Regions from separate parts of the Hahella sp. KA22 genome, predicted to be linked through region 3. Evidence: predicted binding sites of a transcription regulator. Region 3 holds the regulator's gene; each other region holds the start of a gene.
What was found. Region 3 encodes FNR, which switches genes on or off when oxygen is low (the NO sensors DNR and NnrR bind a similar motif). Its sites were predicted from a motif close to TTGATNTANATCAA; they were not measured.

Region 1 (7,753 bases), 570 kb from region 3:
ACGGGCGGCGCTCTTACTGAATTTTTCCGGCATGGCTTGCTCCCTGACGAAGTTGATGATGAGGTGGAAGCCCGGTGCGTCCGGACTTCGAGATAAACCTGGCTTTGTTACGGCGGCAATGAACGGCTCCTCACTCCCGCCCCCAAATAGACAGCGGACGACCGGCGTTTTCGCGGGTCAGCGCATATACGCCCCAGATTACGCAGGCGCCGTGCGTCGCCACCCAATAGACCAGGACCAAGGTGACAGTGATCGGCTCTCTGTCGCTCAACCACAACACGAGCAACGGAAAGACCACCAGCAGGACGCCATTGATAAGTCCGCCAATCAGCGCAATCCTCTGCGCCGCCAACAACGCGGCGGGCGCGCTCCGACGACTGCGCCAAAACCAGCCAAGCAAGATCAAAAACGACGCTCCCGGCAGCGCCAGCAGGTTCATCAGATACAAAATGTGAGGCCATAAATACGCTCGTTGCGGCATGAGATCTCCCATCCGGAGTTCCGGTCAGTCAATCTCTGCCGAAGTGAATATCGATCACCTGCGATAAGGCGCGCAGCGTCTCTTCGTCGTCGGTCAACGGCTCAACCAGACAGGCCTGGCAGGCCCGTGTCGGTTCGACCCCGCTGGCCATCAAACGCGCGGCGTAAATCAGCAAACGGGTGGACGCCGCTTCTTCCAGATCATGTTGCTCAAGACGCCGCAAGGCCGCTCCCACGTCAACGATCCGCCGCGCCAACGATGGGCTGACGCCGCCCTCTTTTTCCACGATCCGGGCTTCCAGTGCCGGCGCGGGATAACTCAGACTGACGCCGACAAAACGCTGCCGGGTGCTGGGCTTCATCCCTTTAAGCGCGTTCTGATAGCCGGGGTTGTAAGAGACCACCAGCATGAAGCCCGGCGCGGCCTGCAATTGTTCGCCAGTGCGGTCGATGGGCAGGATGCGGCGGTCATCGGCCAGTGGATGCAAGACCACAGTGGTGTCCTTGCGCGCCTCCACCACTTCGTCCAGATAACACAACCCGCCTTCCCGCACCGCCCGGGTCAAAGGGCCGTCCTGCCAAAAGGCCCCGTCTCCGCCGATCAAATGACGCCCCACCAGGTCCGAAGCGGTCAGGTCGTCGTGACAGGCGACAGTGTATAAACGCCGGCTTAAACGATGGGCCATGTGCTGTACAAAGCGGGTTTTGCCACACCCGGTCGGCCCCTTGATCAGCACTGGCAGACCATGACTGCAGGCTTTTTCAAACAGCTCGATTTCACCGCCTTGGGGAAGGTAGAAAGGGGCGTCCTGAGTGGCGTTCATAGGCTGACGATCCTGTGCTGGGTCATGTCCGGTCTCTGTTTTTTACCCTACCCGAAACCTGTTTTCGCTCATGTACCCACGATGGGGTATTTGCCCTTGCCGCTCGCAAAACATTGATCCTCATCAACTTTGCCCGGCCGCCGCTGACCTACTCTCGTTGCGCTCAAGGACATTCACCCAGCAGCAAAAAGGGGACAGCCATGGGAATATTCAAACCTGCAACACTCGTGTATTTACTCTCCGCCGCACTCTCAGGAAACGCCCTCGCCGGCGACCCGGCAGTCGGTAAGACGAAGGCCGCCACCTGCGCCGGTTGCCACGGCGCGGAAGGAGTCAGCAACAACGGCGTATGGCCGAATCTGGCCGGACAGAAAGAGGGATATCTGGTCAAGCAACTGAAGGATTTTCGCGACGGCAAACGCAACGACCCGATGATGTCCAGCATGGCCAAACCATTGTCGGACGATGACATCGCCAACCTCGCCGCCTACTACAGCCAACTCAAATAGGAGTCCTCCCCACCTGAATCGTCGTTAAAAAAAGCGCCGTAGTTTCGCAAGGCGCGTCCGGGATCGGACGGTTTTGCGTCAGTAAAGAATCGAAATAGCAAGACTCTGATGAGAAGGACAGTGCTATGCATACAAACAGCGCTCCAAAACGCAGCCAACGCTCGCCGTCCAGGCCACTGCGCCTGCGTTACTCCACCCTTTCACTCGCCCTGGTCGCCGGCTTATCAAGCCATGCCTGGGCGGACACTAAAAGCGACCTTGTTAATTCCCCACCCGGACAATACGAAAGCGCCCCCACGGCGATGACAGGGGAAGGTCTGCGCGTTGTGCGCTCTCCCGGCGCTCCGGACCTGACGGAGGATGAGTTCCAGAAGGCGACGCGCATTTATTTTGAACGCTGCGCCGGCTGCCATGGCGTACTGCGCAAAGGCGCGACTGGCAAGCCTCTGACGCCGGACATTACTCAGACCAAAGGATCGGACTATCTGGAAGCCTTCATCAACTACGGCTCCCCCGCCGGCATGCCGAACTGGGGAACTTCCGGCGACCTCACCGCCGATGAGGTCAAACTCATGGCGAAATTTGTGCAGCATGAACCGCCACAGCCGCCGGAATGGGGCATGGCGGAAATGAAGAACAGCTGGAAAGTGTTAGTTAAACCGGAAGATCGTCCCACCAAACAGCTCAACAAGCTCAACCTGAAAAACCTGTTCTCCGTTACCCTGCGTGACGCCGGCCAAATAGCGTTGATTGATGGCGACAGCAAGAACATCGTAACGATTATAAAAACCGGCTACGCCGTACACATTTCGCGTTTGTCGTCCTCTGGTCGCTACCTGTTCGTCATCGGCCGCGACGCCAAGGTCAATATGATCGATCTATGGATGAAAACCCCGGCCACGGTGGCGGAAATCAAAGTCGGCCTGGAAGCGCGCTCGGTGGAGACGTCCAAATACAAGGGGTTCGAAGACACCTACGCCATCGCCGGCGCGTACTGGCCGCCGCAATATGTGATCATGGATGGCGAGACCATGGAGCCGCTGAAAATCGTCTCCACCCGCGGCATGACGGTGGACACTCAGGAGTATCATCCCGAGCCGAGGGTCGCCGCCATTGTGGCGTCCCATGAGAAGCCCGAGTTCATTATCAACGTCAAGGAAACCGGCAAAATCCTGCTGGTCAACTATGAAGACATCAACGCTCTGAAAGTCACCACCATCGACGCCGCGCGCTTCCTGCACGACGGCGGCTGGGACAGCACCCATCGCTACTTCCTCACCGCCGCCAACCAGTCCAACAAAGTGGCGGTCATCGATTCCAAAGATGGCGCGCTGGAGGCGTTGGTCGATGTCGGCGCCATTCCCCACCCTGGCCGCGGAGCCAACTTCACGGACGCCAAATTCGGGCCGGTCTGGGCCACCAGCCACCTGGGCGACGGCAGTATCGCCGTGATCGGCACAGACCCGGACAAACATGGCGATTACGCCTGGAAACAAGTGCGCTCGCTGTCCGCCCAAGGCGGCGGATCGTTGTTCATCAAGACGCACCCCAACTCCAGACACCTGTACGTGGACACGCCCCTGAATCCGGACGCCAATATCAGCCAATCCGTGGCGGTATTCGACCTCAGCGATATCGAAGCCAAATACAAGGTGCTGCCTATCGCCCAATGGGCGGAGCTGGGCGATGGCCCCAAACGCGTGGTGCAACCGGAGTTCAACGAGGCCGGCGATGAAGTCTGGTTCTCGGTATGGAACGGCAAGGAACAGGAATCCGCCATTGTCGTGGTGGACGACAAAACGCTGGCCCTGAAAACCGTCATCAAGGACCCACGGCTGGTGACGCCGACCGGTAAGTTCAACGTGTACAACACCCAACACGATATTTACTGATTCATGACCAGGAGAACGCGCTCGCGACGAGACCTTCTCGCGCGAGCAGCGTCGGGATGCATCCATCATGAGAAAACCGGTAATCCTCATCACAGGCGCATTGGCGCTGCTAATCGTCTGCGCTTCGCCATCCGTCCACGCCGCAGACGCCAATCACAGCGCGGCGCAATTACGCAACCTGGTGCGTCAGGACTGCGGTTCCTGCCATGGCCTTAGTTTAAAAGGCGGCCTGGGGCCTTCATTACGCCCTGAGCGTATGCAGGCGTTAGGCGGCGAAGCCATTCGCCTCATCATCGCCGACGGTAAACCGGACACCGCCATGCCGCCCTGGCGCGATCTGCTGACGGAGCAGGACATTCGCCACATCGCTCAAGACCTGTTGAGCGGCGCCTACATCAGCGACAACACTAGCACTCAGGAAAGCCCATGAAAGCGAGTATCCCCCATCTGCGGTTATTCCAACGCCTTACCCTGCTGCTGATCAGCATGGGCCTCTGCGCTTGTGCGCACCTCGACGCACGCGATGATGTCAGGTATCAGGGCGGTACGGGAGACCTTGGCCTGATCATCGAACGCACCGAAGGCAGCGTCCTGCTGGTCAACACCAGCCAGCGCCAGGTGATCAAACGTATCCAGGGTCTTGGCGATCTGTCCCACGCCTCCATCGTCTACTCCCGCGGTCAACGTTATGGTTATGTGTTCGGTCGCGACGGCGGCCTTAGCAAAGTGGATCTGCTGCGCGGCGAAGTAGTCAAACGCATCATTCAGGCCGGCAATAGCATCGGCGGAGCCATCAGCCAGGACGGCGCCTATGTGGCCGTATCCAACTACGATCCCGGTGGCGTGAATATTTTCAACAGCGAAGATTTGGCGCTGGTGGCGAGTATTCCAGCCACATCGGTCATAAAAAACGGCGTCGCCAAAGGATCGAAAACCGTCGGCCTGGTGGATGCGCCCAGCAACCGCTTTGTCGTCAGCCTGTTCGACAGCGACGAAATATGGATATTGGATATGGCGGACAGCGACCCCGCGCCTGGTCTGCAACCGCAAATTACCAAGTTCACTCAGATCGGCCGTGAACCCTATGACGCCTTGATTACCCCCGAAGGCCGCTACTACCTCGCCGGATTATTTGGCGATAGCGGCATGGCCAAGCTCGACTTATGGCGACCGCAGGAAGGAGTGAAGCGCATCATGCCGACCTATGGTCCCGGCGAGCAGCGCCTGCCGGTCTACAAAATGCCTCACCTGGAAGGATGGGCTCAGGCTGGGCGCTACCTGTTCGCTCCCGGCGTGGGCCACCACGAAGTCATCGTGATTGATTCCTACGACTGGCGCATCGTGCGTCGCATCCCCACTTACAGCCAGCCAGTATTCGTGATGGCGCAACCCGACGCGCGCAGAGTCTGGGTCAACTTCGCCCACCCGGATAACGACCGGGTGCAAGTCATCGACGTGGAAAGTCTGCAAATCATCAACACGATTGAAGCAGGCAAAGCCGTACTGCATATGGCCTTTACGCCGAGAGGCGATCAACTCTGGATTTCGCTGCGCGACGATAACCGCGTGGATATTTACGACCCGTACAGCATGCAGCGAATCGGCAGCCTGCCCGTCACGCACCCCAGCGGCATCTTTTTCACCGACAGAGCTAACAGGATCGGCTTATGAGCGCCCTTAACTCTCCGACTACCACCCATACGCCATCAACAAACACTATTGAACTCAGTGGGCTGGAGAAAGCCATTCTCAGTGACTATCAGAAAGGTTTCCCACTGACGCCACGCCCCTTTTTCACTCTGGCGAACCAGCTTGGCTGCACCGAAGCCGAGGTGCTGACCTGTCTGCAACGCTTGCAACAACTGGGCGTCATCACCCGCATCGGTCCGGTGTTCAACCATCGACGCGCCGGCGCCAGCACCCTGGCGGCGCTGCGTGCGCCTGTCGAGCAGTTGCAGAACATCGCCGAGCTGATCAACGCCTATGACGAGGTGAATCATAACTATCTGCGCGAGCACGACCTTAATCTGTGGTTCGTCATCACCGCGCCGGATGCGGATCATCTGGACGCCGTGATACGCAATATGGAGACGGCGACGGGGTTGAAGGTCCGGCGGTTTCCCATGGTCAGGCCTTACCACATCGACCTGGGTTTTCGTCCGGACTTTGATTGAAACGCAAATGATGCAGGAGACTTCGCCATGCAGTTAATTTTGAGTCCTCCCCCTGATCAGGCATCGGCGCAAGAGCGATTGCGAGTGGCGCTACAGGATGGAATCCCTCTGTCGCCACGCCCTTACCTGACGCTGGCGCAGCAGTGCGGGCTCAGCGAGCAGGAGGTCATCGAGGTTTTGCAAACCTGGGAGCAGTCACACCTGACGCGCCGTTTCGGCGTCGTCATCAATCATCACAAAATCGGTTACACCAGCAACGCCATGGTGGTGTGGGAGGTCGCCGACAGCGAAGTGAATCGTCTCGGCGCCGCCATCAGTCGCACGGGACTGGTGTCGCTCTGCTACCAACGCAAACCCGACGGCCCGGACTGGCCCTATAACCTGTATTGCATGTTGCACGGAAAATCCCGCGAGGAAGTGCTGCAACGAATGGATCGCCTGAAGGCCCAGTGCGGTCTGCAGGAAACGCCCTGCGCCGTGCTGTTCAGCCTGCGCCAATATAAACAGTGCGGCGGTCGCTACGCCCATACAAAACCGCCCGTCTCGGTGAAGGAGGTTCTATGACCGCCCAGCCAATAAATCCCCCCATCATGCGGCGCACGCCCCATGACCCCAGCGACTATCAACTGGACTCAGTGGATCGTCGCCTTATCAACCGGCTGCAAACCGGTTTTCCCATCTGCGACGAACCTTACGCCGCCGTCGCCAGCGAATTGGATATCAGCGAAGCGGATTTGCTGAAGCGCCTGCGACATTTACTGCAAACCGGTTACCTGACCCGATTCGGGCCGTTCTACCACGCCGAACGTCTCGGAGGCGGATTGACGCTGGCGGCAATGCAGGTCGCCCCCGAACACGTCGAGCGGGTATCGACGACGATCAACCGTCATCCTGAAGTCGCCCATAACTACGAGCGCGATCACGCGTTAAACCTCTGGTTTGTGGTCGCCACGGAAAAACCGGAGGACGTCGAGGCCGTGCTCGCCGCCATCGCACTGGAGTCTGGATATCCTGTTCACAATCTACCGAAACAGAGGGAGTTTTATGTTGGCCTTCACTTCCAAGCCTGACCCCGGCCAGACCGAGGCCCTGGACGCGCTTGCGCCGCTGGATCGTCAACTGATTCTGTTAACCCAGGACGGCCTGCCACTGGTCCCACGCCCCTTCGACGCCCTGGCGCAGACACTGGGGGTATCAGCGGACGAGGTTAAAGCCCGCTTTGAACGCATGCTCGCCAATGGCTGCATCCGTCGCATCGGCGCCGCGCCCAATCATTACCGCCTGGGATATCGCGCCAACGCCATGACGGTCTGGGATGTGGATGACGCCTGCGTTATGGAGTTAGGCGAGCGTATCGGCGCGCTGCCCTATGTCAGCCATTGTTATCTGCGCCCCAGAATACCGCCGCAGTGGCCATATAACCTGTTCGCCATGATTCACGGTAAAACCCGTGCGGACCTGGACGGTTATTTACAGGCGATGGCCGCCATTTTGAGCGACGCCTGCCATGCCAGCGACCAATTACTCAGCACCCGTATTCTGAAAAAAACCGGTATGCGCTTCCGTGGAGGACAATGATGTTCAGGATCAGTCATTACATGCGCGCCCTTGTGCATGAAGAAACCTTCAAACCGCGTCCGAAACCCTCCGCTCCGGTGGTCATCTGGAACCTGATTCGGCGCTGCAATCTGACCTGCCGCCACTGCTATTCCATCTCCGCCGATATCGACTTTCCCGGCGAGCTGACGACCGCCCAAGTATTCGACACCCTGGAGGATCTTAAACAGATGGGCGCGCCGGCGGTGATTCTGTCTGGCGGCGAGCCCCTGTTGCGCAAAGACATATTTCTGATCGGCGCTTACGCCAAATCATTG
Region 2 (7,753 bases), 2.4 Mb from region 3:
CGTCTGAAAGTACAAAATGTGGAATTCGACGCCTCTGACGCTCTGAAAGCGTCCAAAGAAAACGAACTAATCGGCGAAGCGCTGAAATCATTTGGCGAGCGCGCCAAGTTGATTACCTCCCAACTGGGAGCGCAGAGCTACAAAATCGTAAACATGAATATTTCAAGCAGCGGTCCCGTCTATTATGCGCGCCAGGAAATGCGCAGCTTCGGCGCAGCCAAAATGGCCGAGATGGCGACGCCTGCCGTAGCAGCCGGCACGCAAACGGTCACCATGACCGTCAATGGCGAAATCGAACTGGTGCGATAACGCTTGGCGAACTTCGGACGACGCCGCTGCTTGAAGACAGTCAGGATGTGCAACAATGGCGGTTAAGTCCAAACCTTTTGAGTTTCTTGGCGCGCAGGTCGCGCCGGGACATCGTCAACAATTCGAGCTTCCCGTCGGACAGCTCTACACCCAGACCGATGTATCCATTCCTGTCGAAGTGGTGCACGGCAGGTCTAAAGGTCCACGTCTGCTGATTTGCGCCGCCATACATGGCGATGAACTCAACGGCGTGGAAATCGTGCGACGCGTCTTGCACGCCACCTGGTTGAAAAATCTGAAAGGCACCCTGATCGCCGTTCCCATCGTGAACGTGCTGGGCACCATTCATCGATCCCGTTACCTGCCTGACCGACGCGACCTCAACCGATGCTTTCCCGGCAGCGAGAAAGGCTCACTGGCGGCGCGTATGGCGCACCTGTTCACCACCTGCGTATTGCAACAGGCGGATTGCGCCATTGACCTTCATACAGGAGCGATCGACCGCAGCAATCTTCCGCAAATACGAGTGCATTTGGACAATCAGAAAGCGGCGGAGCTAGCGCATATGTTTGGCGTGCCCGTCATTATTGATGCTGAAATCCGTGACGGCTCCTTTCGTGGCGCCGGTGACGACCTTGGCGTACCGATCATCACCTATGAAGCGGGTGAAGCGCTGCGCTTTGATGAGAACTGCATCGCCGCTGGCGTTCGTGGCGTGCGCCGGGTAATGGAAGAACTGGGCATGATCAAGATGCGCGTGAAAAGAGCCAAAGCCACGCCTGTGGTAGCCCGTTCCTCGCAATGGGTGCGGGCGCCAGTAGGCGGATTTCTACGTGCGCTGAAACCCCTGGGAAGCCGGGTTAACAAAGGGGATTTGCTGGGTTATCTGAATGGCCCCCTGGACAGCCAGGGAGAACCCATTTTATCGCCCTGCTCCGGCATCATCATTGGACGCAGCAACTTGCCGCTGGCCCACGAGGGCGAGGCGATCTTTCACATTGCTCGCTTTAATCAGGTGGACCTGGCGGAACAGGTAGTGGAGACATTCCACTCCGATATGGAGGATCATATTTCCCGCAGCGAAGCGCCCATCACCTGATAAGCGCCTGTGTGGAGGTCGCCGCTACACGCGGCGTCCCTGTCGGTGACTGCTTACAGCGCCCGACGGCTATGCACCAGCGTGAGGAACTCACTGCGGGTGGAAGGATTGTTGCGCATGGAGCCCAACATGACGGATGAACTCATAACCGAGTTCTGCTTCTCAACGCCTCGCATCATCATGCACATGTGACGCGCTTCGATAATGACGCCAACGCCGTGCGCGTTGGTGACTTCCAAAACCGCTTCTGCGATCTGCCGGGTCAAATTCTCCTGAATCTGCATACGACGCGCGAACATATCCACGATGCGCGCAAACTTCGACAAGCCCAACACTTTGCCATTCGGAATATAGGCAATGTGGCAACGCCCGATGAAAGGCAGCAAATGGTGTTCACACAGGGAGTATAATTCGATGTCCTTAACCAGAACCATTTCGTCCGTATCCGACTCGAAAATCGCCCCGTTGGTGACTTCCTCTAACGACTGGTTATAGCCGCGACACAGAAACTGCATCGCTTTGGCGGCACGCTTAGGCGTATCGCGCAGTCCCTCACGGTTAACATCCTCTCCGAGGGATTCAATAATTGCGCTGTACTGCGCGACCAGTTTGTCTAACATGTTGGTTCCTCTACATTACCTATGGATCATTATGATCAACGGATATGACGTCCGCCATCGAGCTTGATTTCCCGCCCGGTCATATACGAGCAGTCCAGGATAAAGGCGATTGCCTGCCAGACCACGTCGGGACCGGGTTCGATCCCAAGGGCGGACTTCCTTAAGGTTTTAGTTCGGTAGTCCGGATCGTCGCCGTCATTGAACATCAATAACGACGGAGCGATAGTGTTTACCTTGATATGCGGCGCGTAGCGCTTGGCGAAAGATCGGGTCATGCTTTCCATTCCCCCTTTCGCGGCGGCGTACGCAATATGGTTGTCACTTCCTTTTTCAACCACGTAATCGGAAATATGAATGATATCGGACCATGGGTTACGCCCCTGCTCCAGCAGGTCGTAACAATGCATATTCAGCAGGTAAGGCGCCGTCATATGTATCGCCACCATATCCTGCATCACCGCCCGGTAGTCCGTATCCTCACTCCGGTCGGGAGCCCATGAGGACGCGTTATGTATCAACGCCCTAAGTGGACCCACTTCCTCCTTTAACCGTCGTATCAGCCGTTCGACGGAGCCTTGTTCCGTAAAATCCACCTGCAGACATATCGCCCCGCGCTCCCGCAGTTCGGCGATTTCCGGCCGCTCTGAGCGATAGGTCATGGCGACCCGCTCGCCTTTTTCAAGCAGCCGCTGCAGACAATGGAGCCCAACCCTTTGGGCCGCTCCGGTTATTAATATTGTTCCTTGGCTAGTCCAATTCACCACACAAACCTGTATCCAATGAATTCATGTCCAGTAGGCTGCGGCGCCGGCCGCATACCCTTTGTGTCATCCTCAAGCGTCGGCGCTCCCAGGCCGACTTGTCGCTGCGGAATTACTCCGCTATCAGCCAATCAGCGCTACAGGAGGCTTTTGGATCGCCGCGAAGGGCTTCGCTGAGGTGCGCCCAACCCGCCTGCAGTTGCTCATCGAGCCGCCAGGGCGGATTGACCACAAGCATACCACTTCCGTACATTCCGCGCGCCACCGGCGTTAAGATCAACTCGCTGCGCAGCGTCTTGTGCAAAGGAAGCTGGCGCATCAACTCAAGCATTTGTTCGTGGCGCTTCTCCGCAAGTACGGGATACCAGATGGCGATAACCGCGTTCGACCACTTCTTGGTCAGCTTGCTTATATAAGCGGGGATACGTTGATAGTCGTCCTTCAGCTCATAGCTGGGATCAATCATCACCAAGCCGCGCTTTTCCGGCGGCGGCGACATCGCCATAACGCCCTCGAAGCCATCTCTTTGGTGAATATGGATTTGCCTGTTCCGTCCGAATTGGCGCTTAAGTTCCGCGTATTCTTTAGGGTGCAGTTCGCACAAAGCCAACTGATCCGTCTCACGCAGGAAACCAGCGGCGATCGCCGGAGAGCCAGGATAGCGGGTCAGTTTTCCAGCGTCGGGGTTCAACCCTCTCACCGCCGCCAAATAGGCGTCGAATTCCGGCGGACAGGTCCCCTTGGCCTGCATCAGCGGCAAAATACCCGCCGTCCACTCTGAGGTTTTTTGCGCTTCCTCGGAGGTCAGGTCATAGTCGCCACGGCCTGCATGGGTTTCCAGATAGCGCCAGGGCGTGGATTTTTTACACAGCGCCTGCAGCAATAAAGACAACACCCAATGCTTGTGCGCATCGGCGAAGTTGCCTGCATGATAGACATGTTGATAGCTCAGCATAGAGGGCGCTGACTCCTTCCCCAGAAAAAGCCGCCTATTTTATGTGGTCCGACGTTGAATGTCGCCTTTTCAGCATTATATCTGACCTAAGGCAATGCCCGCCCGACCTTGGGCTGGATATTCTAACGGCAATGAGACGCAGGGTCTGTGAAGGTTGGTAAAAATCTATGGAATTCAAAGACTATTACAAGATTCTCGGCGTCGCGGAAGCAGCGTCCGCCGATGACATCAAAAAAGCGTACCGCAAGCTCGCCCGTAAGTATCATCCGGATGTCAGTAAAGAAAAGGATGCGGAGGTCAAATTCAAAGAAGTCGGCGAAGCTTATGAGGTTTTGAAAGACCCGGAAAAGCGCGCGGAATACGATCAGCTCAAGCGCATGGGAGCTTACAGCGAAGACGGTCGTTTCCGCCCGCCGCCGGATTGGGAGTCCGCGTCAAACTTCAACGGCGGCGGCTTCACCGAGGCGGACTCGCGTCACTTCAGCGACTTTTTCGAATCGATCTTCGGCCGCGGCGGTTCCGCCCATCGCACCTATAAACAAGGTCATCAACAGAGCTTCCGCATGCGCGGCGAGGACGTGCATGCCAAAATCGCCTTGTTCCTGGAGGAAGCTTTCCACGGGTGTGAGAAACAAGTTCAGGTGCAAGTGCCGGAAATCGACGAATACGGCTTGGTAGGTCATCGCAGTAAATCTCTCAATGTGAAAATTCCAGCCGGAATGGGTCCCGGACAGCACATCCGTTTACGCGGTCAGGGCGCAACTGGGTTTGGCGGAGCTGAGAACGGCGACCTGTTTCTGGAAGTGGAGCTGGCGCCCCATCCGGTGTACTCCGTCGACGGCAAAGATATTTATCTGACTCTGCCTGTCTCGCCATGGGAAGCTGCGCTGGGGGCCACCGTGACAGCGCCAACATTGAGCGGTAAGGTCAACGTGAAAGTTCCCAAAGGCGCCAGCAGCGGACAAAAACTGAGACTGAAAGGCAAAGGGTTGCCCGGCAATCCCGCCGGAGACCAGATTATCGTACTGCAGGTAACCTTGCCCAAGTCCCATAGCGCAGATGCGGAAGCGCTTTATAAGGAGCTTGCGGAAAAAGAAAAATCCTATAATCCGCGCAGCAAGTTGGGGGTGTGAGAGATGACGCGTAAAACGATCGTCAGCACGGTGGAAGTGCTTGGACAAAGCGACACCTACACGTTGCGCGAATTATGCGAGCGCGGCGGCGTCAACGCCGAGTTCGTTATTGAACTGGTCAGTTATGGCGTCATCGCGCCCGTGGAGGAGCGGCCGGCCCACCAATGGCAGTTCAATACGTTGGCGTTGGCGCGATTAAGCCGGGCGATGCGTCTGCAGCGTGACCTGCAGCTCAACCTGCCCGGACTCGCCATGTCCCTGGATTTATTGGACGAGGTCAACGAACTCCGACGCGAAGTGGCGCGACTGAACCAACAACTCAGCCGCCTGATTACGGATTAAGGCAGGGGAAACCACAACGAAAAAGGCCGGCGATTAAGCCGGCCTTTTTGCTATTCAGCGCCTTGAGTCAGGTGCTGATGATAGTTTTTGCGCTTCAGCTTCTTCTCAGCCTGGCGCTTTTTAATCGCTTTGGCCGCTTCAGAGCCGATATGCTCTTCTCCGCGCGACTTGGCCAGTTCAATCTGCTGCTCACGCGCTGCGAAGCGGCGAAGCTGGTCTTCGGAGACCTTGTCATGACAATGAGGACAGCTGACGCCCTTCTTGTAATGCTCGCTCTGCATATCTTCCGCGCTGATGGGCATACGACAGGCGTGGCACTGGTCATAGCTGCCTTTGTTGAGGCCGTGGTCCACCGCCACCCGATTGTCGAATACGAAGCACTCGCCTTCCCAGGTTGATTCTTCCTGAGGCACTTCCTCCAGATACTTCAGAATGCCGCCTTCCAGGTGATAGACATCCTCAAAGCCCAGCTCTTTCAGGTAAGCAGTGGATTTCTCACAGCGAATGCCGCCGGTGCAATACATCGCCACTTTCTTGTGCTTGGCCGGATCAAGATTGCTTTTGACGTAATCTGGAAACTCACGGAATGTTTCCGTATTCGGGTTGATCGCATTCTTAAACTTGCCGATTTGCACTTCGTAATCGTTACGGGTGTCGATCAGCAACACCTCAGGATCGGTAATCAGCGCATTCCAATCCTGCGGTTTGACGTAAGTGCCCACCACACGTTTCGGATCAATGCCCTCCACGCCCATGGTGACGATTTCTTTCTTCAGTTTGACTTTGGTGCGATAGAACGGAACGTTCTCATCGTAGGATTCTTTGTAGCTCAAGTCCGCCATACGAGGATCAGACTTCAGCCAGGCCAGCAGCGCGTCCATCCCCTCGCGGGTTCCGGAGACCGTGCCGTTTACGCCTTCGCGGGCCAGCAACAGGGTGCCTTTGATTTCATTTTTCTCCATGACTTCAAGCAATGGAGCGCGCAGCGCCTCAAAGTCGTCAAGGGCGACGAACTTGTACAGCGCACAGATAACATACTGTGACATTCACTTTTCCTATATTGCGTGCTGGAACGTAAAACCAGAGCAAAAAATTTGCGGGCGACATTATACTCAAATTTTAACCAATCGCACGTCGGAAAACCGTAACCGCTAAAAAGTATGTTATTAAGTTACGTTTTCCCACTCGGAGCCAGTTAGAATGGGGAGCCCGGCGCCAGGATCTGTCGGCGCCGTCTGGTTAGCTTGTATTTTACCGGCCATCACCGGCCTTATGACCGCAAATAACCAACTCTTATCATCGCCGGAGGCGATATTATGTCTATATCCATGTACCAGACTTCCGTCCCCATCTTCATCCGCATGCTCGGCAACCTCAACCAGATCCTGGAGAAAGCCGCCGCCCACGCGGAGAAAAAAGGCTTCAACCCTCAAAACTTGGTTAATTACCGCCTGTATCCGGATATGTTGCCGCTTTCTTCTCAGATTCAGATCGCCACCGATACAGTGAAAGGCTGCGTCGCGCGGCTTTCCGACCAGCAGCCGCCGGTTTTCGAGGACAACGAAATCACATTGGCGGAGTTATCCGCCCGGGTCACCAAGACCATTGATTACGTAAAAACCTTCACTCCAGAGCAGATCGACAATACGGAAGAAAAGACCATTCAACTGAAGCTGGGCTCTTACACGCCAACTTTCACTGGTCAGCGCTACCTGTTGCACTTCGTGCTGCCCAATCTGTATTTCCACATTACTACCGCCTACGCCATCCTGCGCCACAACGGTGTGGACATAGGTAAAGCCGATTATCTGGGCGTTGAATAGTGCTCGTCTGAGGCTTCTTGCTCCGGCCTGACGGCCGGAGTTTCCGTATCCTCGCGTTGCTGGATGCGCCATAGATTGGCGTAAACGCCATTGAGCGCCAGCAGTTCAGAGTGAGTCCCCTGCTCTGCGACTTTTCCGTCCTGCAGCACCACGATCAAGTCGGCGTCGATAACCGTAGACAACCGGTGGGCGATCACCAGACTGGTCTGCCCCTGAGAGACTTCCCTGATCGCCTGCAACACGCTTTGTTCGGACTTGCTGTCCAACGAAGAGGTCGCCTCGTCAAACACCAGTATGGGCGGGTTCTTCAAAATCGCGCGGGCAATGGCGACGCGTTGCTTTTCGCCGCCGCTCAACTTCAATCCGCGCTCTCCCACCAAGGTATTCACACCATCCGGCAGATGTTGGATAAACTCTTCCAGATGCGCCATACGGATAGCGCGCCAGACGTCTTCCTCCGTCGCATCAATCCGGCCATAGCGGATGTTTTCGTATAGGCTGTCGTTAAACAGCACCGTATCCTGAGGCACAATCGCAATCGCGGAGCGCAGCGACTTCAACGCCACCTCCCGAATGTCCTGCCCATCCACTTTTATGGCGCCGCCATTGACGTCGTAGAAACGAAACAGCAGTTTGACCAGCGTCGACTTCCCCGCCCCGCTGCCTCCCACCACCGCCACTTTGCGTTGCGGTTCAATGCGGAAGCTGACG
Region 3 (7,753 bases):
TCTGGGGCGAATTGATCAGACCAAAGTAAGAAGTGGAAAGCTGGATGAGGACGACTGGCCACGTCTTACATCGGCCGTTAACATGTTGAAAGACAAGCCGTTATACATCGACGATACCGCGGCGTTAAGTCCGACGGAAATGCGCTCCCGGGCGAGAAGGGTGGCGCGGGATCATAATGGTGAAATTGGCTTGATCATGGTGGATTACCTTCAGTTGATGAGGGTGCCGGGAATGACGGAAGGACGTACGGCCGAGATTTCAGAAATTTCGCGGGGCTTGAAAGCATTGGCGAAGGAGCTGAACTGTCCTGTGGTCGCCTTGTCCCAGCTTAACCGTAGTTTGGAGCAGCGACCCAATAAGCGGCCAGTTAACTCTGACTTGCGGGAATCTGGAGCGATTGAGCAGGACGCTGACTTGATCATGTTCATCTACCGGGATGAGGTCTATCACGAAGACAGCCCGGACAAAGGTATTGCGGAAATTATTATCGGTAAGCAGCGTAACGGCCCTATCGGAACGGTGCGCTTGGCGTTCATGGGTAAATTCACAAGGTTTGAAGATTTGGCTCACGATTATGGCGGGGGAGACTACGAGTAATGCGTCCATCCCGCGCTCTTATTGATCTGGACGCATTGCGTCACAATATTCGTTTGCTGAATTCCATTGCTAAAAACGCTCGTTGTGCGGCGGTAATTAAAGCTGATGCATATGGCCATGGCGCAGTGGAAATCGCTCGCGCCCTGAAAGGGGAGGCTCCTAAACTGGCGGTGGCCTGCTACGATGAGGCGGTGAGCCTGCGTGAAGCGGGTATTACGACGCCGCTTTTAGTGTTGGAAGGATTTTATAGCTCAGAGGAGTTGGCTGACTCCACTCGTTGGCGCGATATAGAGTGGGTTGTGCATGATATGGAGCAATTGGACATGCTGTCCGAGGTGGCTCCTTTGCGCAAGGCCGGTCCTAATTCCGCCCGGATGCAAACCTGGATCAAGTTGAATACAGGTATGAACCGGTTGGGATTGCCGTTAAATAAACTGGCTGGCGTTGCTGAAATGCTGCGGCAGTTTCCCGGGCTTTCTGTTATTGGGTTGATGACCCACTTCGCATGCGCTGACGAACTGGATAGCTTATTGCAACAGAAGCAGTGGCGCGCGTTTCAAGCTGGTATGCAGGTGGCGGGATCGGGCGGCTGGAGTTACTCCTCCGCTAACTCGGCCGCCTTGTTGCAATATCCGGAAACTCATCTGGATTGGGTGCGCCCAGGTATTGCGATGTACGGCGCATCACCTATGGCGGATAAGACAGGGGCGGACTTTGGCTTGAAGCCAGTAATGTCTTTTGAGTCACGCTTGATTGCTACCCGGGAGCTGCAAGCTGGAGATTCTATTGGCTATGGCGCCGCCTGGACTGCGAACGGTCCAACAAGAATGGGGGTGGTTGCTGTAGGGTATGGCGATGGATATCCAAGACAGATGCGGAATGGTGCGCCTGTCGCCGTGTGCGGTAAGCGGACAAGCGTTATCGGGCGGGTATCCATGGATATGTTGACGGTGGATATTTCTCATATTCCAGAGGCGCGTATTGGGTCGGAGGTGGAGTTGTGGGGTGGGGCTGTTTCCGCTGATGAGGTTGCAGGATATGCGTCAACAATCTCCTATACTTTATTTACGGGTATGACCTCGCGTGTTCCCAGGGTATACCTTAATCGCTCGGAAGGGGTTTAAGGTGCAGCGTTAAGCTGGAGAATGGGGATAAAGCCCGGGGTATCGGGTTTGCGAAAATCCCTTCAAGCAGCCAATATTGTTAACATAATATCTTCAGGCGGTCCGCATTCCAGGGGCGCTAAAGGCTACGAGATACATTTAAGGGGTACATGAGTGATTGTTTGTGTGACGGGAGTCGATTCGCCATTAGGTAAGGCTATAGCTCAGCGTTTGCAGCAGAGCGGCATAGCGGTGGAGGGCGTTCCCTACGAGCAGTTTCTGATGACCAATGATGCGATCGTGCGAGCAATGAGAGCGATGCCCTCTGCGGATTTTGTTGTTCATGCTGCGGAGATGGGCGACTTATTTAAAGCGGAGCAGCATCCGGATTTGGCCTATCAGGTTAATGTGTCCGCTTGCGAGGCGGTGGCGGAAGTGGCGGCTTTATGGAAGGCGCCGATTATTCACCTCTCCAGCCATCTTGTTTTTGATGGCGTCAAAAAGAATCCCTATATTTCCGCCAACAAAGGACGTCCTCTTTCAGTGTATGGGCGGACTAAACTGCAGAGCGAACAATGGCTTCAGGAAAACTATAGCAAGCATCTGATCTTGAGGGTCGGGTGGTTGCTGGAGGCGGGCGCCCAAGGCTGGTTGCAGACCATGCTTTCTGCGCTGTCTTCAGGAAAGCGTCTGAACGCCAGCACCGATATGCAGCTGACTCCCGTGGCGGTGGATGATGTGGCGAGAGTTGTAGACGCGGTTATTAAGCAGTTGAGTTGTAATATCTCTGTGTGGGGTGTTTACCACTATGCTGGCGCTGAAGCTGTCACCCACTATGAGTTGCTGAAGGCGATTGTGCTGCAGGCGTTTGGGCAGGAAGAGATGTTGCAGGCCCTGATCGAGAAAAAGGGCGCTGATGTATTACCGGGGGTGGCGCTTCCGGCGAATGGCGCGTTGGGGTGTATCAAGCTGCGCAACACCTTTGGCGTTAAGCAGCTTCCCTGGCGCCGCTATCTGCCGGCGTTGATTGAACAATGCCAGCAGCGTGGCGGTGTAAAAGCGGCTGAAAACTGCCTGGAAGAGACCCGTTAACGAGCGTTAAGGGCTGATTCCTTCTGCTGCTCCAGGCACTTGGTGTCGTGGCGAAGAATTTTCTGTAGTTCGTCCAATTGCAATATCTGAACTTCCCTTCCTTGAACTTTTATAATGCCGTTGTTCTGGAAGCGGGTAATGACCCGGCTGACAGTTTCGACGGCCAAGCCTAAATAGTTGCCGATATCGCTGCGAGGCATAGGAAGTCTGAAGTTTGTGCCGGACAGGCGACGACGACTGAAGCGGGTCGACAGGGATAATAACAGAGAGGCTATACGCTCTTCCGCTGAATTTTTGCTTAGTAGCATCGTGAGCTGCCTGCTTTCCTGAATCTCTTTGCTCATTAATGAGAAAAAGTGGTGTTGCAGGCTGGGGATGTCCGAAGCAAGGTCTTCAAACTTTTCCAGAGGAATTTCGCATACGCTGGTGCGCTCAAGGGCGACGGCGGAGCAGGAATATTTTTCCATGCTAACGCTGTCCAGGCCGATAATCTCGCCAGGCAGATAAAAGCCAGTGACCTGTTCCTCGCCTTCCTCAGATACGGTGAATGTTTTGATCGCGCCGCTACGAACTGCGAAGCACGAGCGGAATGGGGTGTGTTGCTCAAAGATATATTCGCCGCGATTGAGCATTTTGCCCTGACGAATGATTTCTTCCAGACGATCAATATCTTCAGCCCCAACCGCGATAGGAATGCAAAGCTTGCTCAAATTACATTCGTGGCAGCCTCTGTGTAAGCTAAAAGGAGAGGAGGTTGCTATATGCTTGCTTTCCATCGGTTGCCTCGTGGCTGGATGAGTGAAACTGCTTAAAGAGGCTTCTAGGATAGCCAATAGCTATTTAAAAGCAAATCCCTACGATGGGAAATTTACAGGGAAACCTACGCTCGCCTTTGTTTTTACATTGTTTTCACCTTTTGTTACAACTGGGTTTGAGTGTAGCGAATTGCTCTTGCTGGAAGCTCGCTGTTATCCAGGGTCTTGTAGTAGTCGTCCAACTGTGTGGCGTTGCGCAATTGATAGTGGGGCGTGTAAGAAAAAGCGCCCAGCCCAACGCCATGCAGGCAACTGACTCCTTGGCTAATCAAGCCTGTCCAGGGTAGTGCGAAAAAGTCCTGCGTGATCGGGATAAACGATGCGGACTTAATGCGTCGCTTGAAATCTTTTTGCGCGGCTTCCAGGCCTGATGTGCTGGCGAATTCCGTTTTATGGCTGGAAAGTAGGATGCCTTGCGGTCTCTCTGTCAGAATTTCTTCAAGATGCTCGGATAGTGCGGCGACGGTCGCAGGAGTCACTTTCAGGCGCAGGTAAACGGCTTTGAAGTCGAATGCCCGAATGGTCTGCAGCCAATCCTTAAGGTTCTCAATAGGGAAGGACTGTGCGTATTCGCCGGGATCATTGATGCAGATGATATTGAAGCCCAATCCTTTGATCAGGGCTAGCGCTTCCTCGGACTCAGGGCGAGCGTCCAATTCAATGACATGGCGTGCGTCGGCGCCGAAGCTCAGTTTGAACTCCCGACCTAAATAGTACATCACCTGCGTCTGCGCTGCGGGAGTGAGCTGGCGAACCAGATCGCCGAACCAATGCAGGTACTTAACCTGACTGCCGACGGGGAGGCTTTGCTTGAGTAGTCTCACTTCTTTCACGACATAGTCGATGTACTTTTGCAAATTTGCATTCATAGATGGGAGTCTGCGGGTGTAATTTTCCGCGCTGACAAGTGTATTAAAGCAGGGCGCCTGAACGCTCAATGCGAACCCGCCTTCATAATATCGAGCCAGAGAGCTGTTGCGATAGTCCGCGTCATAGGCTCCCTCGTCCAGGGCGCTCCAGTTTTCACTGGAGAACTCTTTAGGGGGGGAGTTGAGCAAATAAACCCAGCTATCATTACCCCCATTTTGTATCGCTTGTTCGACAACCTTTCCAACTGGCATATTGGGTCTCCAACCAGGTAAGAAAACATCTGCGCGCGTTTGACTATCATTGTCAGCGATTTGGCGCGCGCGCCTGCTGTCACACTTGTTGGCAAGTGGATCCCCCCTCTCTCCATGCTCAGTGTATCCAGCTCCCGAAAGGGAGTCTTGATATTGATCAAGGGGTGAGCGGGTGGCTGTCTGAGAGGGTGTACTTTAGTCGCAATATCCCTCAAACATTGGGTTTCTGGGGCGTTGAGGGATAACATTCATTGCAGCTTTGGGCGGGGAGTTGATATCCTTTGCGGGCATTGAAAAAAGGCGGGCAAAAGTGCAGGCATTTCAGCTATTTCGGTCTTTCGTTTTTTATATTGGGTATGCTTGGGGCGTCATCATCACATCTTTGATTGGGATGCTGGTAGGCCCTTACGTCAATTTTGAAAAGCGGTATTACATCGTATCCCGGTTTAATGTGTTCGCACTTTGGTGGGCGCGTATTGTCTGCGGTATACGTTATGAGATCGAGGGGCTGGAGAATATTCCAAAAACGAGCTGCGTGGTTGTCAGTAATCATCAGAGCGCTTGGGAGACCTATTTGTTAGGGGTCATATTTCGTCCTCAGTGCACAGTGCTTAAGCAAGAGCTGATGAAGGTTCCGTTTTTTGGTTGGGCGCTAAAGAGGTTGAAACCTATCGCCATCGACCGGAGTAAGCCGTCAGCGGCGCTTAAGCAGCTGCTTAAGCAGGGAAAGGAGCGTTTGACGTCAGGGTATTGGGTTGTGATTTACCCCGAAGGGACGCGCGTTCGTCCTGGGCAGGTCGGTAAGTACAACAAGGGCGGCGCTTTATTGGCTGTCAGCGCGGGCGTTCCTTTGCTGCCTGTGGCGCACAATGCTGGAGATTGCTGGCCTGCCGGCAGCATTAGTAAGCGTCCGGGATTGATAAGGGTCAAAGTCGGGGCGCCGATTGAAACCAGTGGACGAGCTACCGATGAGGTCCACAAGGAGATGGAAGAGTGGATAAGGCGGAATTCCGCCGCCTTAAGCCAAGCGTAAAACTCTCTATTTGTAGTTCGAGTACACTTTGTCTAAATAGCCTTCGGTGCGCATCTTGTCGAGCACTTTGTTGAGGTGCTCAATATTTTCGTCAGGTGTGTCCTTGTTCATCGCCAGATATAAGCTGGTGTCTCGTATAGTAAAGATAGGTTTGATGTCGGAAACTCCAGCCAGCTTGGCGTAGTAGTAGCCTGAAGCGGTGCTGGAGATCCAGAGGTCAACCTGTCTTTGCTGCAGTCTCTTTGGGTTGAGGCTGTCATCTTCCAGCTCTGAAGCATTGAAACCGTTGTTCTTCAAAAACTGCGCTCTGGAGTCGTCCTTGTAGCAGCCAATCAGATAAGGCTTGGCGTCTTCTACAGAGTTGATTTTGATAGTTGTGTCATTTCTTGCGAAGAAGACCCAGTCATTCTTGGCGAGCGGCCCAACCCACTTGAACAGCGGTTTGCGCGCGTCAGTCAGTGTGGTGCCGAATACGCCGCGGAATTCCTTGCGTTGTGCAAAGTTATAGGCGTAGTTCCAGTTTCTGAGCTTCATGCGGTAGTCGTAACCAGAGCGTTTGAAGAGCTCTTTGACAATGTCCACATTGATGCCGCTGATAGCGTCAGCTTTGTGTTCGTATTTGTGGTCTTCCTCGCCCATGTTAAAAGGCGGGAAATTTTCCGTGACCAGGTTAAAGGTTTCGCCACGAGCAATGGCGGAGAGAAAGAGAACAGAAACCAACAATAGCTTCTTAGCGATCATTAAATCACCTCAAACGGCTGGGCGGATAGTGTTCTGACTAACGATTAGTCTGGTTGCATATTAAACAGCTGATGTAGGTGTCTTCCGAATAAGTAGTTTTCCGGATAAGTGAAGAAAAAGGGTGGGAAAGTCCCTGTGAAGCCCGTGGATTCGGGCTTCGCCGGATTTGTAAGGCTCTGTTGTTTATCTGTATCTGGCGGTAATTTTGTCCAGTTCGCCGCTGGAGCGCATTTTTTCCAGGGCTTCGTTCAGTTTGTTCACGTATTCATCCGGGGTTTCCTTGTTTACCGCCAAAAAAAGTTGCGTCTCTCTAACTGTGAATACAGGTTTGATGTTGGTGACGCCATTTTTCGCAGCATAGTATGGGCCGGAGACGGGGCCGGATATCCAGAGGTCGATCTGGCCGTTTTGCAGTCTTTTGGGGTTCAGGGCATCGTCGTCCAAACTGGAAGTCTCAAAGCCGTTGGAAAGTAGCCACTGTTCTCTAACGTCCCCTTTGTAAGCGCCTATCTTGTACTTCTTGGCGTCCTCAATGGAATTGATTTTAATGGTAGAGCCACCCTTGGCGTACAGTACCCAGCCGTCAGAGGCGATAGGGCCAACCCATTTGAAAAGCGGTTTGCGTGCGTCAGTGAGAGTGGTTCCAAATACTCCCCGGAACTCTTTGCGCTGAGCGTAGTTGTATGCGTAGCTCCAATTACGCAGCTTCATGGTGTAACCGATTTTCGCCTTAGTAAAAATCTGTTTAACAACATCAGTAATCAGACCAGTAATATCCTCGGGTCTGTGTTCGTACTCAGCATCATTAACGCTCATGTTGTAGGGGGGGAAGTTCTCGGTAACCAGATTGAAAGTTACCTCTTCCGCATTTGCTGATAAGCAGAGAGTGGCGCATAACGCCAAAAGAAGGGAGCGAAAATAATACATGTCTTAACCTCGAATGTAGCTACCCCATTAAGGATAGTCCGTCTATCCGAAAAATCCACGGTATGCCGAGAATTTTTTTTGTTATTTTGTTGATTTTATTAACAAAAGTACACAGTGAAAATAGATGGGCTATATTTTGATGCGTTTTGGTTGTTGGGAGCGTGGTGGAGGTGCAGAAAAGAGGGAGAATAGAAACAAAAAAGCCCGCTTTAAAAGCGGGCTTTCGAAACTTGGTAGCAAGGGGCGGATTTGAACCGCCGACCCCAGCATTATGAGTGCTGTGCTCTAACCAACTGAGCTACCTTGCCGTCTCATTTGAGGCG
Region 4 (7,753 bases), 2.0 Mb from region 3:
GCACTTCCGCCCATTTATAGCTGTAATAGCCAGCGGCGTATCCGCCAGCAAAAATGTGGCTGAAGCTGTGCTGGAAACGATTGAAAGCGGGCGGTTTGATCACTGCGACCTTATCCCGCACTTCGTCCAGCACCTGCTGGACCGCGAAATCCGCCGATCCGTCGTATTCATGATGCAGACGGAAATCAAACAAAGCGAACTCAAGCTGGCGCACCATCAGCATGCCGGACTGGAAGTTTTTCGCCGCCAGCATTTTTTCCAGTAATTCTTTCGGCAGCGGCTCGCCGCTTTGGTAATGACCGGAAATCAGCGCCAGGGCTTCTTCCTCCCAGCACCAGTTTTCCAGGAACTGACTGGGTAATTCCACCGCGTCCCAGGGCACGCCATTGATGCCGGATACATCATTGCAATCCACAGTGGTCAGCATGTGATGCAGAGCATGGCCGAATTCGTGGAACAGCGTGGTGACTTCATCATGCGTCAGCAGGGCGGGATGCTCTTCCGTCGCTGGCGCAAAGTTACAAGTAATGAACGCCACGGGTTTCTGCACAGAGCCGTCGTCCAAACGACGACGTACGGCGTAATCCGCCATCCAGGCGCCGCCGCGCTTGTTCTCCCGCGCGAACAAATCCATATAGATAGAGGCGATTTCTTCGCCATCGCGGCGCACTTTGAAGTAGCGCACGTCTGAGTGATAGCTATCAAATTCCGCGACTTCATCGAGGGTGACGCCGAACAGACGCTGCACCACGGCGAACATGCCATTGATCACTTTAGAAGCGGGGAAATAAGGCTTCAGCTCTTCCTGGGACACGGAATAACGGTGACGGCGCAGTTTCTCTGAATAAAAACTGACATCCCAGGATTGTAGTTCCGTCCGCCCCTGTTCTTTAGCGAACGCTTGCAGCTCTGCAAACTCCTGGCGCGCCACCGCTACGGACTTCTCCGCCAGTTCATTCAGGAAGCCCAGCACCTCATCCGGCGTACGCGCCATTTTAGTAGCCAGGGAGTATTCGGCATAGGAGTTAAAGCCCAGCAGACGTGACTTCTCCAGTCGCAGCGCCAGGATCTCCTGCATCACTTCCGAATTGTCCCAGCGACCGGCGTAGGGCCCTTGTTCAGAGGCGCGGGTATTATAGGCCTCGTACATTTCCTGACGTAATTCGCGATTTTCGCAGTAGGTCATCACCGCGTAGAAGCTGGGGAAATCCAGCGTCAGCACATAGCCTTCTTTGTCACGGGACTTGGCCGCCTGACGCGCGCCGGCCAATGCGGAGTCGGGCATGCCTTTGAGCAGATCGACCTCCGTCACATGTTTGATCCAGGCTTGAGTGGCGTCCAGCACGTTGTCACTGAACTTGCTGCCCAGCTCCGCCAGACGCTGCGAAATTTCCATGTAGCGCGCTTTCTTGTCTTCCGGCAGATCCACGCCGGCCAGATGAAAATCGCGCAGGGTATTGTCGATGGATTTACGCTGCGCTTCGCTGAGCGAACTAAATTCATCAGATTCTTTAATGCCATGATAAGCGTCGTACAGCGCCTTGTTCTGACCGATTTCCGTACCGTAGCGGGACAGCTCGGGGATACAGGCGTTGTAAGCCTCGCGCAGCGTTTCGCTGTTGAGCACGCTGTTCAAATGGCTGACTGGGGACCACACATGGTTCAGCTTGTCCGACATGTTATCCATTTGCTGCGCCAGATTGTCCCAATTGAAGCTGGGCTGAGCCGCCAGATCGGCGATGCGCTGTCTGTTTTCGGCAAGTAATTTGTCCATCGCCTCTTTGACATGTTCGGCGCGAATCTGTGAGAACGGGGGTAACGCCGTATCGGCGAGCAATGGATTGGTCATTGAAATATTCCTGAATTGACGAGTCTTCCGGGGTTGCTGATCGCAACGCCCCCGAGCAAACAAAATGTGGGCGTGCGGGGCCGCTTTCAAGTAATGCGCCGCTGAATCCTGCTTTAGAATAGTCCGATCAATGCTAAAGTAACAATCCGCCATTCGGGGCCTTGAACCCGTCTACGGCGCTTCAGATTTTTGATGCTTGGAGTCCAACCATGCCTGTGCGCACTTATCAGGGAACCACCCCGACGCAGGGAGAGCGCGTCTTTATCGACCCCACCGCCGTCGTCATCGGCGACGTGCACCTGGGAGACGACTGTTCCGTCTGGCCAACTGTCGTGATACGCGGCGACATGCACCGCATCCGCATCGGCGCGCGCACCAGCGTGCAGGATGGATCGGTGCTGCATATCACCCATGCCGGACCTTTCAACCCCGACGGCTATCCACTGACGATCGGTGAGGACGTCACCATTGGCCACAAGGCTATCTTGCATGGCTGCACGCTTGAGAACCGCATCCTTGTCGGCATGGGCGCCATCATCATGGACGGAGCCCATGTAGAGAGTGATGTGGTGATCGCCGCCGGTACGCTTGTGCCTCCCGGCAAACGCCTGGAAAGCGGTTACTTATACGTTGGCGCGCCAGCAAAACAAGCGCGTCCGCTTAGTGACAAGGAAAAAAAATTTTTCCAGTACACCGCCGCCAATTACGTCAAATTGAAAGACCAGCATTTGCAGGAAAACTGGGATGAGTAGCCGCATTTCAGGGGCGCAATGGAAATTGACGTAAATCAGAATAAGATTTTTTTGTTATCAGGGCGCCCCTTGAAAACATTTTTAACGCCATTATTTCTATTATCACGATACGCAGCGTAACCGGGGCAAGACGTCACCCCAATCAGCAGTTTCAGGTGTAAATGATTACAGAGGGCCTGTCGCATCAGGCCAACCGATTTGTACTTAAACTCTTTTTGGAGATAGAACTATGGCGATTACCCGTTGGAACCCGTTTTCTGAATTCGAAGATATTCTCGACCGTTATAACCGCTCTTTGCAGGGTCAGGCGCGCACCAGCGAAAACGGCAAAGAAGTGATCCGCAAGGCCGACTGGGCCCCTGCCGTGGACATCACGGAAACCAAAGAAGCGTTCTTGATCAAGGCTGAGTTGCCTGGCGTGGATAAAAGTCACGTCAAGGTGGCCGTCCACGAGGGCGTACTGTCCATTCAGGGCGAGCGCATGCTGGAGAAGGAAGAAGGCGACAAGAAGCATCATCGCGTAGAACGCTTTTACGGAAACTTCGCACGGTCCTTCACGCTGCCGGATAATGTGGATGAAAACAATATTCGCGCAGAGTACCGGGACGGCATCCTCACCTTGCATCTGAACAAGGTGGAGAAGGCCCAGCCGAAAGCGATCGAGATCAACGTACAGTAAGTCGAACGGCTTACTGTCACCGCAAACCATCTGGGGCGACGCATAGTTCGCCCCTTATTTTTAATCCTGTTTTTTACAGCTCAGCCGCTTTTTTACCACCGGCGTCACGCAGGATTTGCGCATATTCCGCGCCACGAGCGTGCTCATCAACGCGATCCAGCATGGTTTCGCCCTCTGGACTCAACGCATTGATATTGCGGCCAGCTTCCGCGAAATAGGCCACGAAACGCGCGTAATCGCGGGCCAGCATGTATTCATAAGCCTGGCGCAAAACATGATAATCGGGATCGGACTCATCCCGTGGTTGCAGCTCTAAAAAGCCCTGAACCCGTTCATCGCTCCATTCCTCATCCACTACCTTCGGTTGTGAAGGACCGCTCATATCGTATTCACCTGTCTATCATAGTTATTTACCGGGCCGCACATTCTACCCCGATCCAGCGCGGATAATGAAGGTTGTAAGCGCTTAGCTCATGCGGCATTCGGCGTTTTCGATATGAATTTCCACCCGTCGGTTTTGCGCCCGATGCTCATCAGTGTCATTAGGAACCAGGGGACGGGTCTCCGCCTGCCCGATGGCGCTCACACGGCTGGCGTTGAGACGTCCATCCAGCACCAGTCGATGCACCACGCTTACCGCTCTGGCCGCCGACAAATCCCAGTTGGAGCGAAATCTCGCTGACTCGATAGGACGATCATCCGTATGCCCCGTCACCAGAATGTCTCCTTTGCAATCGGCCAGCACGTCGGTGACTTTCATCAGCACCGGCAGCATGTATAACTTCAACTCCTCACTGCCGGAGGCAAAGGTGGCGCGCTCGGTAAAGCTGAGCACCACCCCCTGGTCGTCAAACTTGATGTCCACCGCCTGATCTTCTATTTCATTCTCCAGCAAGCTAATCATGCGCGAGGCAAGGCGGTCGTTCTCCATATAGGCCGCCTCGCTCACCACCTCCTGGCTTAAATCCAGGCTGGGCTCTACGTTGGATTGCGGCGCCGGTTGCTCCGCGTCGCCCTTATCGCGGATCACCGGCTCCATCGGCACGGTAGGCGTAATATCGCCTCCCAGAGGATACATATCCGGCGCGCCCTGAGACGAAGGAACCCAGGCCACGCCAAAGGCCTTACTCATGGAGTAGGCGATGGCGCGGTATTTCTCCGCATCCAGACTGGAAAAGCTCAACAGCAGAATGAAAAAGGTCAGCAGCAACGTCATCAGATCGGCGAAGGTAACAATCCACACCGGCGCGCCGACTGGCAGCAAACCACCGGATTGCTTGCGCGGCTTGATCATGTCTCTTCCTGTGCGGACGCCGACTCATGAATGTCTTCCATAGCGTCCAGTTCAGGCAGATAAGACGCCAACACGTCTTTGATAATGCGGGGATTCAGCCCTTTCACCATACTCAGAATACCGCTGATCACGATCATACGGTTACGGACTTCATCCTGGGTTTTTAGCTGCAGCTTGTCCGCCAGGGGCAGGACAATAATCTGGGCGATAAACGCGCCGTAAAACGTGGTGAGCAAAGCGATCGCCATAGCAGGTCCGATGGAAGAGGGGTCCTGCATGTTATTCAGCATCTGCACCAGTCCCACCAGGGTGCCCAGCATGCCCAACGCCGGCGCCGACTCACCCAGACCGCGAAACACCTTTTCCGCTGTCTGCAGGCGCTCGACAAACTGGTGGGTGTCCTCGAGCAGGACTTCTTCTATGAATTCCGGGGGATGACCGTCAACGGCGAGGCCGACGGCTTTGCGTAGAAACGGATGGGTTATTTCAACCCGATCCAATCCCAGCAGTCCCTGCTTGCGCACAACGTCCGCCAGTTGCCGCGCTTCGCGATACAGGTCCCATGGGTCCTGGGTTTTCTCAAGAAAAGTGGTGGAGAAGGCAAGCCTCACGCTACCGAAAAAGTTACGCCAGCGGTACTTCACCAAAGTGACGGCGAAAGAGCCGAAGACCACTATCATCAACCCGGGAACATTGACGAAATCCCAAAGCCCGGAGCCGGAAGCCACGGCTCCCAGCACCACGCCCATTCCGAACAAAAGCCCCACCCAGGTGAGTATATCCATGTTGACCGTCCATACTTCACGATGCCCAAGTAACTGGCCAGGATTCGCCCAAAGCGACCCTAAGCGCTTAAAATCATTAGCTTAAGCATAGTCAAAGTTGGCGGTGGCGCTAATCTCCCTGTCTTAGCGCAGCCAGCACCGGAACGGTATCCGGACGCACGCCGCGCCACAGATAAAAAGCCGCCGCCGCCTGCTCCACTAACATGCCGAGCCCATCGCAGCATTGTCCTGCGCCGCGCGCTTTGGCCCAGGCGACGAATGCCGTGTCGCGCAGGCTGTACATCATGTCGTAGGTAAAGGTGTGAGACGCAATGACTGCGTCTGGAAGAGGAGGAATATCCCCCGCCAGGCTCGCAGACGTCCCGTTAATGACCACATCAAACGGGCCTTGCAAATCCGCAAACGCACAAGCGCTGACCGACCCATTGCGGCCAAAGACGCGCGCCAGATCTTCCGCCTTGGAAACAGTGCGATTGGCGACCACGATAGAGGCGGGACCTTCATCCAACAACGGCGCCATAACGCCTTTCACCGCTCCGCCGGCGCCGACCAGCAAAATCTTCTTACCGCTTAACGCAACGCTCTGATTGATGCAGATATCGCGCACCAGGCCTTCGCCGTCAGTATTGTCACCGAACAGACGCCCGTCCCGTTGCAACAAGGTATTGACGGCGCCGGCAAGCTCAGCCCGGTGCGAGCGCTCACTGACGATATTCCATGCCTGCTCCTTGAATGGAACCGTAACATTCAGACCTTTACCGCCGCCGATAAAAAATGCCTCCACCGTCTCTCTAAAGCTGTCCAGGGGAGCCTGAATCGCCGTGTATTCCAAACTCTCGCCGGTCTGCTGCGCGAACATCCCGTGGATTTTGGGAGACTTGCTATGGCTGACCGGATTGCCGACCACCGCGTACATATCCATGCTATACCTGCCTTTATTTGCGCTGATTAAGTTTTGGCGTTGCGGGATTACACCCAGTCCCTGTGCTTTAAATAATACTCGGTCAGGCGGGCTTCATCCGAGCCCGGTTCCGGCGTCCAGGCATATTCCCAGCGCACCAGCGGAGGCAGAGACATCAGGATGGACTCGGTTCTGCCGCCGGACTGTAGACCAAACAACGTGCCCCGATCATAAACCAGGTTGAACTCGACATAACGACCGCGTCGATAAAGCTGGAATGAGCGCTCCCGCTCACCATAAACCGCATCTTTGCGGCGCTCTACAATGGGTAGATAGGCGGGCAGGTAGCTGTTCCCCACTGCGCGCATAAAGTCAAACGAACGCTCAAATCCCCAGGCGTTGAGGTCATCGAAAAACAGTCCGCCGACACCGCGGGCTTCATCACGATGCTTCAAATAGAAGTAGTCGTCACACCACTTTTTGTATTTGAGGTAAGTCTCCGCACCGAAGGGCTCGCATGCCTGCGCCGCCGTGCGATGCCAATGGGCGCAATCTTCATCAAAGCCGTAATAAGGCGTCAGATCGTAACCGCCGCCGAACCACCATACGGGATCTTCGCCCTCTTTTTCAGCGACAAAAAAGCGTACGTTGGCGTGAGAAGTCGGCGCATAAGGATTACGCGGATGCACCACCAGTGAGACGCCCATAGCCTGAAAACTGCGCCCCGCCAATTCCGGACGGGCGGCGCTGGCGGAGGCGGGCAGGCGCGCGCCACTGACATGAGAGAAATTGACGCCGGCTTTCTCAAACACGCCGCCTTCGCTAAGCACCCGTGTGCGTCCACCGCCGCCTTCCTCTCTTTTCCAGGCGTCCTCGACGAATCCCTCGCCACCGTCAATGGCGGCTAACCCATTGCAGATCTCGTCCTGCAATCCCAGAAGATAGTCTTTAACCTGCGTAATCTGTTGCTGCATGAAGTCGCCTTTATTGTCTGAGAATGGCGCCGGTGGCGGCGTCGCGGATTTGACTGGGTTTATTCAGTCCGCTCAGCTTGCCGGGCAGATAGTGATCGACGCCGGATTTAAAATAACAACGGCAATCGAAAAGAGTGCGGGCCGGCTCCCTCGTCGCAGGATTGGCGGAAGTGGAAACGACAGGTCCGCCAAACGCCTTGGTCAGTTCCGCCACCAGGGGATGCGCCGTCACTCGAATAGCGATGGCGTCGTGGGCGCCGCGCACCAAGGGCGCATAGATACCGGGGTCAGGGACAACCCAGGTAACCGGTCCGGGCCAGGTCGCCAGCATCTGATCTTGCTGTTGCTGCGGCAATCGGTCTAACAGCTGGGAAAAATGGTCAATCTGGCCTGACACCAGAATCAAGCCTTTGCGCCATGGCCGGCGTTTAAGCTGCAGGATGCGATTCACCGCGTCTTCACAAGAAGGATCACAACCCAGACCCCATACCGCTTCAGTGGGATAAGCGAGCACGCCGC

Region 1: a site for FNR is predicted at 1,418-1,431, ahead of EUZ85_RS22180 (CbbQ/NirQ/NorQ/GpvN family protein). Genes of this name have one in related genera too.
Region 2: a site for FNR is predicted at 3,826-3,839, ahead of EUZ85_RS04740 (DnaJ C-terminal domain-containing protein). Genes of this name have one in related genera too.
Region 4: a site for FNR is predicted at 2,627-2,640, ahead of EUZ85_RS02750 (Hsp20/alpha crystallin family protein). Genes of this name have one in related genera too.

Annotation. Positions count from the first base shown of each region.
Region 1 is NZ_CP035490.1:5,030,046-5,037,798, forward strand. It holds gene EUZ85_RS22170 (cytochrome c) at 1-33, opposite strand, end outside; gene EUZ85_RS22175 (hypothetical protein) at 131-481, opposite strand; gene EUZ85_RS22180 (CbbQ/NirQ/NorQ/GpvN family protein) at 510-1,304, opposite strand; gene EUZ85_RS22185 (cytochrome c) at 1,505-1,813, shown strand; gene EUZ85_RS22190 (nitrite reductase) at 1,939-3,705, shown strand; gene EUZ85_RS22195 (cytochrome c) at 3,773-4,135, shown strand; gene EUZ85_RS22200 (cytochrome D1 domain-containing protein) at 4,132-5,376, shown strand; gene EUZ85_RS22205 (Lrp/AsnC family transcriptional regulator) at 5,373-5,879, shown strand; gene EUZ85_RS22210 (Lrp/AsnC family transcriptional regulator) at 5,907-6,443, shown strand; gene EUZ85_RS22215 (AsnC family transcriptional regulator) at 6,440-6,949, shown strand; gene EUZ85_RS22220 (Lrp/AsnC family transcriptional regulator) at 6,924-7,457, shown strand; gene nirJ (heme d1 biosynthesis radical SAM protein NirJ) at 7,454-7,753, shown strand, end outside.
Region 2 is NZ_CP035490.1:1,065,179-1,072,931, reverse strand. It holds gene EUZ85_RS04765 (SIMPL domain-containing protein) at 1-309, shown strand, start outside; gene EUZ85_RS04760 (succinylglutamate desuccinylase/aspartoacylase family protein) at 365-1,408, shown strand; gene folE (GTP cyclohydrolase I FolE) at 1,462-2,028, opposite strand; gene folM (dihydromonapterin reductase) at 2,064-2,789, opposite strand; gene EUZ85_RS04745 (23S rRNA (adenine(2030)-N(6))-methyltransferase RlmJ) at 2,902-3,744, opposite strand; gene EUZ85_RS04740 (DnaJ C-terminal domain-containing protein) at 3,912-4,877, shown strand; gene EUZ85_RS04735 (chaperone modulator CbpM) at 4,881-5,219, shown strand; gene EUZ85_RS04730 (rhodanese-related sulfurtransferase) at 5,270-6,265, opposite strand; gene EUZ85_RS04725 (DUF1993 family protein) at 6,536-7,042, shown strand; gene EUZ85_RS04720 (ABC transporter ATP-binding protein/permease) at 7,024-7,753, opposite strand, start outside.
Region 3 is NZ_CP035490.1:5,598,840-5,606,592, reverse strand. It holds gene dnaB (replicative DNA helicase) at 1-598, shown strand, start outside; gene alr (alanine racemase) at 598-1,722, shown strand; gene EUZ85_RS24715 (sugar nucleotide-binding protein) at 1,888-2,793, shown strand; gene fnr (fumarate/nitrate reduction transcriptional regulator Fnr) at 2,790-3,569, opposite strand; gene EUZ85_RS24705 (hypothetical protein) at 3,713-4,729, opposite strand; gene EUZ85_RS24700 (lysophospholipid acyltransferase family protein) at 5,040-5,762, shown strand; gene EUZ85_RS24695 (ABC transporter substrate-binding protein) at 5,769-6,503, opposite strand; gene EUZ85_RS24690 (ABC transporter substrate-binding protein) at 6,687-7,430, opposite strand; tRNA gene EUZ85_RS24685 (tRNA-Met) at 7,662-7,738, opposite strand.
Region 4 is NZ_CP035490.1:613,754-621,506, reverse strand. It holds gene prlC (oligopeptidase A) at 1-1,849, opposite strand, end outside; gene EUZ85_RS02755 (gamma carbonic anhydrase family protein) at 2,059-2,601, shown strand; gene EUZ85_RS02750 (Hsp20/alpha crystallin family protein) at 2,831-3,280, shown strand; gene EUZ85_RS02745 (PA4642 family protein) at 3,354-3,662, opposite strand; gene EUZ85_RS02740 (flagellar motor protein MotB) at 3,747-4,574, opposite strand; gene EUZ85_RS02735 (motility protein A) at 4,571-5,359, opposite strand; gene aroE (shikimate dehydrogenase) at 5,469-6,281, opposite strand; gene hemF (oxygen-dependent coproporphyrinogen oxidase) at 6,329-7,234, opposite strand; gene EUZ85_RS02720 (L-threonylcarbamoyladenylate synthase) at 7,245-7,753, opposite strand, start outside.